DNA from 4 places in the Pectobacterium carotovorum genome. Region 3 is predicted to be linked to each of the others. Evidence: predicted binding sites of a transcription regulator. Region 3 holds the regulator's gene; each other region holds the start of a gene.
The links. The regulator CRP, encoded in region 3, controls carbon source genes, mostly activating them, when cyclic AMP is high. The targets are predictions, from matches to a motif close to ATGTGANNNNNNTCACAT.
Positions count from the first base shown of each region.

Region 1: a site for CRP is predicted at 1,586-1,603, ahead of focA (formate transporter FocA). Genes of this name have one in related genera too.
Region 2: a site for CRP is predicted at 1,419-1,436, ahead of R9X49_RS10765 (YfcZ/YiiS family protein). Genes of this name have one in related genera too.
Region 4: a site for CRP is predicted at 1,659-1,676, ahead of R9X49_RS06725 (6-phosphofructokinase). Genes of this name have one in related genera too.

Region 1 covers NZ_JAXAFK010000001.1:1,188,104-1,191,317, forward strand. Annotated here, with positions in the region: gene pflB (formate C-acetyltransferase) at 1-608, opposite strand, end outside; gene focA (formate transporter FocA) at 666-1,526, opposite strand; gene ycaO (30S ribosomal protein S12 methylthiotransferase accessory factor YcaO) at 1,977-3,214, opposite strand, start outside.
Region 2 covers NZ_JAXAFK010000001.1:2,410,357-2,413,570, forward strand. Annotated here, with positions in the region: gene fadI (acetyl-CoA C-acyltransferase FadI) at 1-732, opposite strand, end outside; gene R9X49_RS10765 (YfcZ/YiiS family protein) at 1,005-1,301, opposite strand; gene fadL (long-chain fatty acid transporter FadL) at 1,685-2,968, shown strand; gene mqo (malate dehydrogenase (quinone)) at 3,119-3,214, opposite strand, start outside.
Region 3 covers NZ_JAXAFK010000005.1:229,701-232,914, reverse strand. Annotated here, with positions in the region: gene R9X49_RS19380 (phosphoribulokinase) at 1-559, shown strand, start outside; gene R9X49_RS19375 (OsmC family protein) at 673-1,080, opposite strand; gene crp (cAMP-activated global transcriptional regulator CRP) at 1,455-2,087, shown strand; gene argD (bifunctional acetylornithine/succinyldiaminopimelate transaminase) at 2,246-3,214, opposite strand, start outside.
Region 4 covers NZ_JAXAFK010000001.1:1,502,795-1,506,008, forward strand. Annotated here, with positions in the region: gene R9X49_RS06715 (PTS sugar transporter subunit IIC) at 1-295, opposite strand, end outside; gene R9X49_RS06720 (PTS sugar transporter subunit IIB) at 309-602, opposite strand; gene R9X49_RS06725 (6-phosphofructokinase) at 613-1,593, opposite strand; gene R9X49_RS06730 (D-amino acid dehydrogenase) at 2,080-3,214, shown strand, end outside.

The DNA of each region.
Region 1 (3,214 bases), on a different contig from region 3:
GAAGTGAACTGAGCAAACTTGTCTTTCATCAGGTAGTCGATACCGTACAGCGCAACGCGACGGTAGTCACCGATGATACGGCCACGGCCGTAGGCATCAGGCAGACCTGTCAGAACGCCAGATTTACGGCAACGCAGGATATCTGGGGTGTAAACATCGAACACGCCCTGGTTGTGCGTTTTGCGGTATTCAGTGAAGATTTTTTTCAGTTGAGGATCCAGTTCACGGCCGTAAACTTTGCATGAACCTTCAACCATTTTGATGCCGCCAAACGGAATCAACGCACGTTTCAGCGGAGCGTCAGTCTGCAGACCAACGATTTTTTCCAGACCTTTGTTGATGTATCCCGCGTCGTGAGACGTGATAGTTGCGGCAACATTGGTATCAAAATCAACAGGGGCGTGAGTGCGGTTTTCCTGCTTGATGCCTTCCATGACGCTGTCCCACAGGGCAGAAGTCGCTTTGGTTGCACCAGCCAGGAAAGACTCATCACCTTCATACGGTGTGTAGTTTTTCTGGATAAAGTCACGAACATTGACGTTATCCTGCCATTCACCTTTGCTAAAGCCTTGCCATGCATTGGCCAATTTTTCATTCAGCTCGGTCATTTTACACCTACCTTTGATATGGATTTCTTAAAACCCGACGTTGCGGCCGATTGCACCTTAGTGGTGCTTGTCTCCACCGCGCAAATAAATTACCCAATATGTTAAACCGACCAGGACACCACCGCCGATGATGTTCCCCAGGGTGACGGGAATCAGGTTATCGGTAATGAAGTGGCTAACGGTTAAATGTTCAAATTGAGAAGGCACCATTCCAATTGCGTTCCAGAATTCTGGGGTCGCAAAATTTTTGATAACGATGCCCATAGGAATCATGAACATGTTCGCGATACTGTGCTCAAAGCCGCTGGCAACGAACATGGCGACAGGCAGGATCATGGCAAACATTTTGTCGGTAAGTGTACGGCCAGAGTAGCTCATCCACACAGCCAGACAAACCATCAGGTTAGCCAGAATACCTAGACACAGTGCTTCGACAAATGTGTGTTCCAGCTTGTGTTCCGCCGTTTGCAGGACGTTGAGGCCCCATGCACCGTTCGCGACCATGTGTTCTCCCGAGAACCAGATAAGCCCAACGAAGAAAAGCGCGCCAATCAGGTTGCCGACATAGACATTTGCCCAATTATAGGCTAGTTGCTTCCAGGTAATACGTCCACTGGCTTTGGCTATCACGATGAGTACGGTTGAGGTAAATAAGTCTGCACCGCAGACGACAACCAACATGAGGCCAAGGGAGAAACAGATACCACCGATCAACTTTGCGATACCGAAAGGTATCGTCGCGGTTCCTGTGGTGGCAGTAATATAAAAGACGAAGGCGATCGAAATAAATACACCCGCAGTTATCGCCAAATAAAACGTCGTACACGGTTGTTTGGTAGCTTTATAAACTCCGGCGTCTTCAGCAACTTTTGCCATTGCAGCCGGGAGTAATAGAGTAAAGGGGTTGTCAGCTTTCACACTAACTCTCTCTTAAAAATTATCAGCATTGAGATACTAACAAAGCAGTATACGGTAAAATTTGACGTGGATCATATTGCAAGAAATTAACAAGGTGGTGAGGAGGGTTAGATACCGTGTTTTTTAGGTTAATTGATTGAATTTAATAATAAAAAAATATTTTAAATTTTGCAAAAAGAGTTGAATGGGATACGTTAAACCTACCGATTTAGCGTTAATAAAAATCATGTTTTGTAGAATTTCAGTACCACCTTGTCGACGTAATTTAATTAAAAATTCACTATTCAATAACAATGTTCTGATTATGCATTACGAATAATAAATATTACCCTGTGGATAATAAAATAGCCCTTTAAAATAAAGGGCTATTTGGGATTACCAGAGGCAGATTGCTATTTGCTATAGCGCGTATTCATCAATATAAGACGCACTGGTTGCCTCAGTCAGACATTATTTTGCCTGCCAGTAACGACGTTTAGCCTGTTGCAGTTTCTCATAGGCCGCCAACAGAGACTGGTGTGCAGGTAACGTGGTAAAGGTATCATCCACGGCAAACAAACCGTAGAAGCAGGCTTCGCCAGCCACAGCGGCGCTGGCGGCATCGACCGTTTCACTGCCGTACATTTTGGTAAAGGCGTCGTAGTATTCTGCCGGGTCGCGCTCAGGCTCTTGAGCCAGTAACAGCAGGGTCTGAAGGCAACGGTAATAATTGCTGCGCTGCGCCGTAAAGACAGAGTCGTTGAAGTCCTGCGTCCACTCTGTCCAGCTAAGCGCCTGATCCAGATCGCCGCCGGCCAGTGCCAGCATCGCTTTCAATTCGCCAACGCGCAGAGTAAACCAGCCATTATCTTTACCAGTGGCAATGCCGAGCAGTTCGCGTACGCGGGTGAAGTCGTCCAGCCCTTCATCATCCAACTGTTGTAACAGAGCCAGATAGTCTTCTTTCTCCCATTTGCTACCAGGCAGCGCCAGCAGCGTGTCACGCAGGTGAGCGCCCATACTGTTATTGGCCAATAACAGATCGTCAGCAGGGTAGATGTCTGACATTCCCGGCACGATGATGCGGCAGGCATAAACAGACAGATGCTCATAGTCGGCAATATAAACTTCTTTATCTTCCTGCTTGAAGATTGCCATCAGCGTGGCGAATTCTTCTTCTGTCGACCCTTTAAAGCTCCAGTCAGCAAATTCATAATCCGCTTCTTTCTTGAACATATCCCAGGAGATCAGGCCGCTGGAATCGATAAAGTGGGTTTCCAGATTGGCGTGTTCGGCCACTTCTTCATCATCAAACGTCGGTGGAGTGAAGACGTCCAGATCTTTCAGACCGCGACCTTGCAACAGTTCGGTGACGGTACGCTCCAGCGCTACGCCGAAATCAGGGTGCGCGCCGAAGGAGGCAAAGCAGGTGCCGTTAGCCGGGTTAAATAGGACTACGCAGATAACCGGGTATTTCCCGCCTAGTGAGGCATCGTAAGAGAAAATCGGGAAGCCTTCTTTTTCCAACGTTGCAATCGCTTCGACCACGCCAGGGTAGCGATTCAGTACCGCTTGCGGGATTTCCGGCAGGCTGATGGACTCGGCAATGATGCGGTTTTTGATGCTGCGCTCGAACACTTCAGACAGCCCCTGAACGCGGGCTTCGTTGGCGGTGTTCCCGGCGGACATCCCGTTAGAAACGTACAGGT
Region 2 (3,214 bases), on a different contig from region 3:
CACATTGTTATCTTCACTCAGCGCCTTCTCATAAGGCGGGACGTAAGCCGTCATCACTTCATCGCGCAGCACGCCAGATTCCCAGGCCTGTGCCGCCAGCCTGTGCGAACGGTGCGCCAACTCATCCTGCTCTTCACGCGTGATACCGTAGGTTTTTGCCATCTGTTCCGCGGTATCGCCCATGCGCAATCCGGTGGAATACTCCGCCACGGCGGGTGCAACCGGCAGCAGGTCTTTCGGGCGTAGGCCGCTTAACAGTTTCAACTTCTGGCCCAGCGTTCTGGCTTTGTTCATATCCACCAGCGTTCTGGCCAACGCTTTGCTGACACCAATAGGCAGCACGGAAGAGGAATCCGCGCCACCGGCAATACCGACTTCGACCGTACCCGCCATAATACTTTCTGCCACGTTGGCAACCGCCTGAAAACTGGTCGCGCAGGCACGCGACACGCTATAGGCATCGGTATGTACGCTCATTCCCGTGCCGAGCACGATCTCTCTGGCGATATTCGGCGCTTCGGGCATTTGGACCACCTGTCCAAACACCAATAGCTCGATCAGCTCAGGATCGATACCCGTGCGAACCAATAATTCGCTGGTGACGAGCTTCCCTAATTCGAGGGCAGGTACGCCATGATAGGCCGTTGCCTGCCGGGCAAATGGGGTGCGTAATCCGCTCACGAACGCAATGCGATCGCCACGGCGGGTTATCAGAGGTAATACCTCACTCATAAACGCTCCTGTTAACCGAAAATACTCCCGTTAACCAAAAATACTTCCGTTAGCCAAAAATAAATTGCGCGCACAACAGGTCAGACCTGATTTCATTGTTAACCAGATGGTTACATTACGCAAAGTCACGCAACGCAAAAGTGTGAAGAGCAGCGAGTAGCAGCGAACAAAAGTGAAGAAATAGCAATAACAGAAGGAATAGAGGCGAGGTAATGCATTAGTGGAAGCAGTGACGGGCAGGAGCCACAAGAAGGATCCTGCCGGGGAAAATATTAACGCAGGCCGAGCTGGAAAATCATCGTTTCAGCCTGGCAACTGAATGTAAAACCGATGTCCAGCTTAACGCCACCGTCTATGTCTTCCAACGTGCTGACAATGTCGCAGGGGTCAGACTCTACCGCACGCGCTTTTGCCGTCAGGGCGGCCAGCGCCGCTTCCGCGTCAGAACGATCGCCGAAAACCTTGCTGTAAGACGCTGTGCAATCTGTGTTATCCATGATTGTGCCGACATCGACACAGCAGCAGGCTGCGGTTTCTTCAGCACTGCATTTGTTGATTACGTTCGTCATGCTGCTTTCCTCTTAAAACGCGGGAGATTATGATCCAGTTCAAATATTTTCTATCCTCCTTATATTTTACTCCCTCATCCCAAATCAGTGCCAGCACTTCATGCCAGCCAGTAATTTTAGTGATATCAATCACATTAAGGTGTTATACGGCAGTAAAAACCGAGTAATATCTCTTCACACAAATTAACCAAAACGTTAAGCAGATCTAAATTTTGCATCATTTTGGAAATATTCTTAATACACGAATGCAACATTATCGTATTCCCAACTTATACTTTGGCAACTGGTCTGATTTGTCAGGCTGAGTGCGCCCCCTACAATGCGCGTCCCTTGTTACCCCGTGTAACAACGTTAAATAACAAGCATATAAAGAGGTTTTGGTCATGAACCAGAAAAACCTGTTCAAACAATCCACAATTGCTGTTGCGGTGGCACTGTTTTCAGCAAATGTGTCAGCAGCTGGTTTCCAGCTAAATGAATATTCCTCATCGGGTCTGGGGCGTGCATTTTCTGGTGAAGGTGCCGTAGCCGATAATGCGGCCTCCGGCAGCCGTAACCCCGCGACCATGACCATGTTTGACCGTCCATCCTTCTCCGGTGGCGTCACCTATATCAACCCGGATATCGATGTTCAGGGGAAAAACTCCCTGGCAGGGCAGAATACCAGCGCCAAGAATATCGCGCCGCACGCCTGGGTACCGAACCTGCATTTCATCATGCCACTTGATGATCAGTGGGCGATTGGCGCTTCCGCCACCACCAACTATGGGCTGGCAACGGAATTTAACGATACCTATGCCGCAGGTTCTATCGGTGGAAAAACCGATCTGTTGACATCAAACCTGAACCTGAGCGCCGCTTATCGTCTGAATCAGCATTTCAGCTTTGGTTTAGGTGTTAACGCCGTCTATGCCGATGCGAAAATCGAGCGTCGTGCTGGCGAGCTGGCTGCAGGTGGCTTGCAGCCGTCTTCCGAGTTAGTACACATGGAAGGCAAAGAGTGGGGCTACGGCTGGAACGCCGGTATCCTGTATGAAGTCGACGAAAATAACCGCTTCGGCTTTACCTATCGCTCAAAAGTTAAGATCGATTTTGATGGCGATTACCATAGTGCCAAACCAGCTATCGCTCCAGGCCTGCCTGTTGGGACAAGTGGTGCAACGATCCCTGGCAAGCTGACGCTGAATCTGCCAGAAATGTGGGAAGCATCAGCCTACCATCGCGTAGCACCGAAGTGGGCGGTTCACTACAGTCTGGCCTATACCAGTTGGAGCCAGTTCCAGGAGCTGAAAGCGACGGGCAACAACGGGCAGACTCTGTTCCATAAAGATGAAAGCTTCCGTGATGCTTACCGTATCGCACTCGGCACCACCTACTATCATGACGATAACTGGACGTTCCGCGGCGGTATCGCGTTTGATGATAGCCCGGTACCGGCTGACAAACGTTCTATCTCTATCCCGGATCAGGACCGTTTCTGGCTAAGTGCAGGCACCACCTACGCATTTAATAAAGATGCCTCTGTGGATGTCGGCGTGTCCTACATGCACGGCAAACAAGTTGATATCAGTGAACCTATCTCTGATGTCGCTGGTTCACCACGCTATAACTTTACCTCCAAAGGTAAAGCCTGGTTGTACGGCGTAAACTTCAACTATGCGTTCTAAATAAGAACAGACGTTCTTATTTCTACCGTGTAGAACGTGATCAAGCAGGTAAGGCAACTTACCTGCTTTTTTATTGCCTGTATTTACGCGACACAGATACAAAAAAGGCCGCTTTCGCGGCCTTATATCGTGCTTTCTGGCTAATACCGATTATTCAGGTTTAACCTCAATATAATCCAGACCCAGCGTGCTGCTGGTATAGCTGCGGATTTTATTGGTCATTTCAATATTACCGTCCAGCTTCTG
Region 3 (3,214 bases):
GATTCCCTATAATCAGGTTCCCGGGACATTCACGCCGTGGGAGCCGATGCCGGAACCCACCGACATCCTGTTTTATGAAGGGCTGCACGGTGGCGTGGTCACCGACCAAAACGACGTGGCACAGCATGTAGATTTGCTCGTCGGCGTGGTGCCGATCGTCAACCTGGAATGGATCCAAAAGCTGATTCGTGACGTCAATGAACGCGGTCACTCGCGTGAAGCGGTCATGGATTCCGTCGTCCGCTCAATGGAAGACTACATCACCTACATCACTCCGCAGTTCTCTCGTACGCACATCAACTTCCAGCGCGTGCCCACCGTGGACACCTCCAACCCGTTTGCTGCCAAGTCGATTCCCTCGCTGGATGAAAGCTTCGTCGTCATTCACTTTCAGGGGTTGGATAATATTGATTATCCCTATCTGCTCGCCATGTTGCAGGGATCGTTTATCTCCCACATCAACACGCTGGTCGTTCCCGGCGGGAAAATGGGGCTGGCGATGGAGCTCATCATGGCACCGCTGGTGCAGCGGTTAATTGAAGGGAAAACCATCGAATAAGCATCAAGATATACGGGGCGACCACAGGGGTGAGGCCTCCCGACGGGAATCTCCCCCTGTGTTTCCCCTAATAACAGGCTTAAGTGACCAGAATGAGTGCTCAGAGAAAGGGATTATTCCAGCACTCTAATTTCGTGGCTGTGCGTTACCTCAACGGCTTTGCCTAGCATCAGTGCCACAGAGCAGTATTTTTCCGCTGATAGTGCGACAGCTCGCTCAACGGCTTTGTCGGTCAGCCCTTTTCCCGTCACGATAAAATGCAGATTGATATGGGTAAATAAACGCGGCGCTTCAGACCGGCGCTCTGACGTCAACTTCACTTCACAGTCCGCCACATCGTTGCGGCCTTTTTGCAGAATCGACACGACATCAATCGCGCTGCATCCCCCCACAGACATCAACACCATCTCCATCGGACTGGGCGCTTTATCACCGGAATTACCGTCCATCAAGATCTGGTGCCCTGACGCGGATTCGCCCAAAAACGTTAAGCCTTCAACCCATTTTACCCGTGCCTGCATGGTGCCTCTCCACTAAAAATTTTTTGAAAATTTATACCGTTACTGTACAAAAACCAGCGTTAATCAGAGCTTTGTCATGCTGAAGCGAGACAACACAAGACACGTCCTTAAAGCTGTGTTAAAACGAAAATAGAATAGACCTTTTCTGGACAAACCCAGAAACGAAGAAGATGATTGCGTGGCCAGATATACCCAGCCACGTTTACGATGCGGCAAGGCAGCAACCGGAAAATCAAGGGTACAGTGGTTCCAGTATATTCCCTGACGTCATTCTGCCTAGACTGAATTTTATTTTTTTAGCAGTTAAACACGCCGTACAGGGAACTCTGACCCCTGTAATTTGCGCAGTGAATTACAACAGAGGATGATAGCGAATGGTTCTCGGCAAACCGCAAACAGACCCAACTCTCGAATGGTTCCTTTCCCATTGTCATATCCATAAGTATCCATCGAAGAGCACGCTGATTCACCAAGGTGAAAAAGCAGAAACGCTTTACTACATCGTGAAAGGCTCTGTCGCAGTGCTAATCAAAGATGAAGAAGGCAAGGAAATGATTCTTTCCTACCTCAATCAGGGCGATTTTATCGGCGAGCTCGGCCTGTTTGAAGAAGGTCAGGAACGCAGCGCCTGGGTTCGGGCAAAAACCGCCTGTGAAGTGGCTGAAATTTCCTATAAAAAATTCCGCCAGCTCATCCAGGTTAACCCAGATATCCTCATGCGTCTGTCTGCGCAAATGGCAAGCAGACTCCAGGTTACCTCAGAGAAAGTCGGCAACCTCGCCTTCCTTGATGTGACCGGCCGTATTGCTCAAACTCTACTCAACCTGGCCAAACAACCTGATGCCATGACGCATCCAGATGGCATGCAAATAAAAATTACCCGTCAGGAAATTGGGCAAATCGTTGGCTGCTCGCGTGAAACCGTGGGTCGCATTCTGAAAATGTTAGAAGACCAGAACCTGATCTCTGCGCACGGTAAAACGATTGTCGTTTACGGCACTCGCTAAATCCCTGTCGCTGTACCCTACCAATAAAAAAGCGTGAAGCCTCGGCCTCACGCTTTTTTTTATGGCGAGCTTCCTGCTCGCCACCCTTCGGGCCGTCGCAAGCGACGTTGAAAAACGTTCCCTACGTTTTTTTATCGCTGCGCTTTTAAGAACGCCACTCAGTTTGCTGCGTTAACGACCTGCGCGACGGCTTTGGCGAACTTATCCATCCCCTGCACAATATCGTCTTCATCAATGATCAAAGACGGCACAAAGCGAATTACGTTCGGCCCAGCCATCAGCACCATCAGACCCTGAGCCGTTGCAGCAGCCAGAAACTCGCCTGCGCGGCCATGCCACTGCGGTTTCAGTTCTGCCCCCAGCAGGAGCCCCATACCGCGAACCTGCTCGAATACGCCGTACTGCTGGTTGATTTTCTCCAGTTCACTAACAAAGCGATCGTGCCGATTCGCCACGCCTGACAGCACTTCCGGTGTGTTAATGATATCCAGCGCGGCTTCCGCCACCGCACAGGCAAGCGGGTTACCGCCATAGGTGGTGCCGTGTACCCCAACCGTCATCACAGAAGCGATCTCTTCCGTCGTCAGCATCGCGCTAATCGGGAAGCCGCCACCCAGCGCTTTAGCGGTGGTGAGGATATCCGGCGTAATACCGTAGTGCATGTAGCTGAATAGTTTGCCAGTACGCCCCATCCCGCTCTGCACTTCATCAAACACCAGCAGCGCCTTATGCTGATCGCACAGATCGCGAACGCCTTGCAAAAACTCAGGCGTAGCAGGCGTAATACCGCCCTCGCCCTGAATCGGCTCCAGCACGACTGCGCAGGTGTGATCGTCCATCACTGCTTTGACCGCAGCCAGATCGTTGAAAGGAACATGGACAATATCCGCAGGCTTAGGCCCGAAGCCATCGGCATATTTAGGCTGTCCGCCAACCGAGACGGTGAACAGCGTCCGACCATGGAATGCATTGTAGAAGGCGATGATCTTGGTTTTATACGGGCTATGACGTTTAACCGCATAGTGACGTGCCAGCTTAAATGCCGCTTCGTTAGCTTCAGCGCCGGAGTTAACAAAGAACACGCGATCGGCAAAAGTGGCATCAATCAGTTTACTGGCGAGGCGTAG
Region 4 (3,214 bases), on a different contig from region 3:
CCACTTCTGACCCGAGTTCGCGGTTGGCCAGTCCGGCAATAGCGGCAACATCGGTGATGTAGCCGGTCATGCCAAAACCCTGAGTAAAGATTCTGTTCAAATACGTTAGGGTGTCGACGATGATGTTAATCCCCGCCATCATGATGAGGAAACCCAGCAGGGTTTTGAACGTTCCTTCCGCAATTTTCCCGACTGACTTTTTCTGTAGAATCAAACCAATCATGGCGATCAGTGCGATTAATATGGATGCCTGGCCTAATAAATCTTTCACAATGAAATTGATAACGGTGTTCATTTTTCACCTCATGTTATTTATGAGCCTGGATATAGGCTAAAATTTTTTCTTCTATTTCATCTTTGTCGGTCAATTTATTAAGAATGATGATTCTTTTTTTCTCATCCTCATTGGCATCGCTAGTCAGAATATCAGCAAATATTTTCTGCGTTAAAATGACGTCATAACGGAAGGCAGAGGCTTCTGAAATCGTGGTGTGATTTATTTCTGCCTCAATGCCCAGTTTTTTTAGTACGGATTTTGCACTCATTTCGATAGCGAAACTGGAGCCTAATCCACAGCCGCATACGCAAAGAACTTTCAACATAATAATGGCCTCATATAAGATGATGAGCTTTCGCGAGCTTATAAAAATGACTTTCTACATCAACTAATCGGCGTTCCGATTCCTCTAAGTCGATGGGAATAGCTTTGTTGTTGTTATTAATAATGATGATTTTATTTGTCAGCCCAGTGTTGATACACCGAACGACCTCTTCTGCTAAAAGGGTGCCCTGAATAATTTCTTCCCCGGTGGGCGCGCCATTTCGTAAACCATACCCCAAAATTGTTTTTCGGATACGGATTCCAATTTTGTGCTCTAGCTTCTTGATAATAGTGTCGATCGCGCCCTGAAAGCCGGGTGTATATTCCTGGGTATAGCCTTCAGAGCATAAAATAATCACGCTGTTCTGTTCTGCAATTTTCTCCCGAATACATTGTGATAACGCATCCATGTCCCAGGGGGATTCTGGAATAAGCGCAATGTCAGCATTGCTCTTCAACGCCGCCTGTAATGTTAATTCTCCGCAATAACCACCAAGCAGTTCAATCATGAATACTCGGCCTTGTAATCCCCGGCCCGTATTGCGTAACTTTTCTACCTCACTCATTACCTGTTCACAGGCGGTAGAAAAACCAATCGTGTAGCTGTTTCCTGAAATATCATTATCAATCGTCATGCCTACGCCGTAGCAATGAATACCATAGTGGCTGAGTTTTTTGAGAAATTGGAATGATCCATCTCCCCCAGCCATGATGAGCGCATCGAGTTTTTGTTTTTGTATATTCTTGACGATTTTCTCATAATCAGCTTTTCTGCATTTTTCGGCTCTTCTCCCTGACGTCATCAACGGCATTGATGAGATGGAATAATCAACCAGATCGCGACGAGTAATCGCTTTGCAGCAATTGTCGATAAGGCCATTGATTCCACCAGCGAAAATAACGATGTCAGCATCTGTCATTCTGTTCACCTGAAAGATGAAGTTATTTATTCCGCTAACGTCGCCGCCACTAATGACTAATCCAATTTTCATCGTTGACCTCTGAAATATGAATAATTATCGTGTGAACACAATGTTATTAAACTGATAAAGCATTTTTTTGATGAATATCTCAAATTTGTATTTAATTACGCGGTTGCGTGGCTTGACAGGGATGAATAGGGAGCTTTTTTTGTGATGGTTGTCATGATTTTAAAATGCGCTATTTAGCTAACGTATTCATTCATCTGACTTTTAACATTTCCGTCTTTTTTTATCTTTTCTGCCGTTTCTTCCTAAAAAACGAATGCCTATTTTGTGAATGATTTCACAGTTATTTCGTTACGAACGTCCTCGAGAAGATTGATTGAGGTGATAAAGAACAATAGATAAATGTTATCGTTGAGACGGGTGACAATTCCTTCCCAAATGCTAGAGTAGTCTTCAGTTTCACCTGTTACCTAGTGTTTTATTCCATTAAATAAACAGTTTTCTAGCAGATTAGACGGTCTTTAGCGGAGACAAAGGGAGAGCGGTAGCATGCGGGTTGTGATTCTGGGAAGTGGCGTAGTTGGCGTGAGTACCGCCTGGTATCTTGCGCAGGCAGGGCATGATGTCACCGTTATCGACAGGCAACCGGAGCCCGCGTTAGAAACCAGCGCCGGGAATGCCGGACAGATTTCCCCCGGCTATGCCGCGCCCTGGGCCGCGCCGGGAATACCGCTGAAAGCGATAAAGTGGATGTTTCAGCGCCATGCGCCTCTGGCCATCCGGCCAGATTTCACGGCCGCACAGCTGTGCTGGATGTGGCAAATGTTGCTCAACTGCGATGCGCGTCACTATAAAACCAACAAAGCGCGGATGGTCCGTCTGGCGGAATACAGCCGCGACTGTTTGCAAGCGCTGCGGCGAGAGACCGGTATCGAGTACGAAGGTCGGCAAGGCGGGACGCTGCAACTGTTCCGCACCGAACAGCAATATGACAATGCAACACGGGATATCGCCGTGCTGGAAGAGGCTGGCGTACCGTATCAACTGCTGACGCGGCATGAGCTGGCCTCCGTTGAGCCTGCGCTGGCGAACGTGGCGGAGAAACTAACCGGTGGGCTGCGTTTACCGCATGATGAGACGGGGGATTGTCAGCTGTTCACCCGTCAACTGGCGGCGATGGCTGCCGATGCGGGTGTCGCCTTTAAGCTGGGACGTAACATCCGCCAACTGCGGGTGGAAGGGCAAAACGTGACGGGCGTACAGTGCGACGATGAAATGATCGTGGCGGACGCTTATGTGATGGCCTGCGGTTCCTATTCAACGGGGCTGCTGCGCCAGTGGTTCGATATTCCGGTTTATCCGCTGAAAGGCTATTCACTGACGATTCCGCTGGCGGATGATGCCTCTGCACCGGTTTCTACCGTGTTGGATGAAACCTACAAAGTGGCAATAACCCGGTTTGATCGCCGCATCCGCGTTGGAGGAATGGCAGAGGTCGTAGGCTTTAATACCGATCTGAACCCTAAACGGCGTGAGACGCTGGAGATGGTGGTACGCGATCTGTACCCCCATTGCGGCCCGATTGAACAAGCGACATTCTGGACGGGGCTGCGCCCGATGACGCCAGACGGCACGCCACTGGTAGGGCGTTCACCGCTGAAAAATCTGTATCTGAATACCGGAC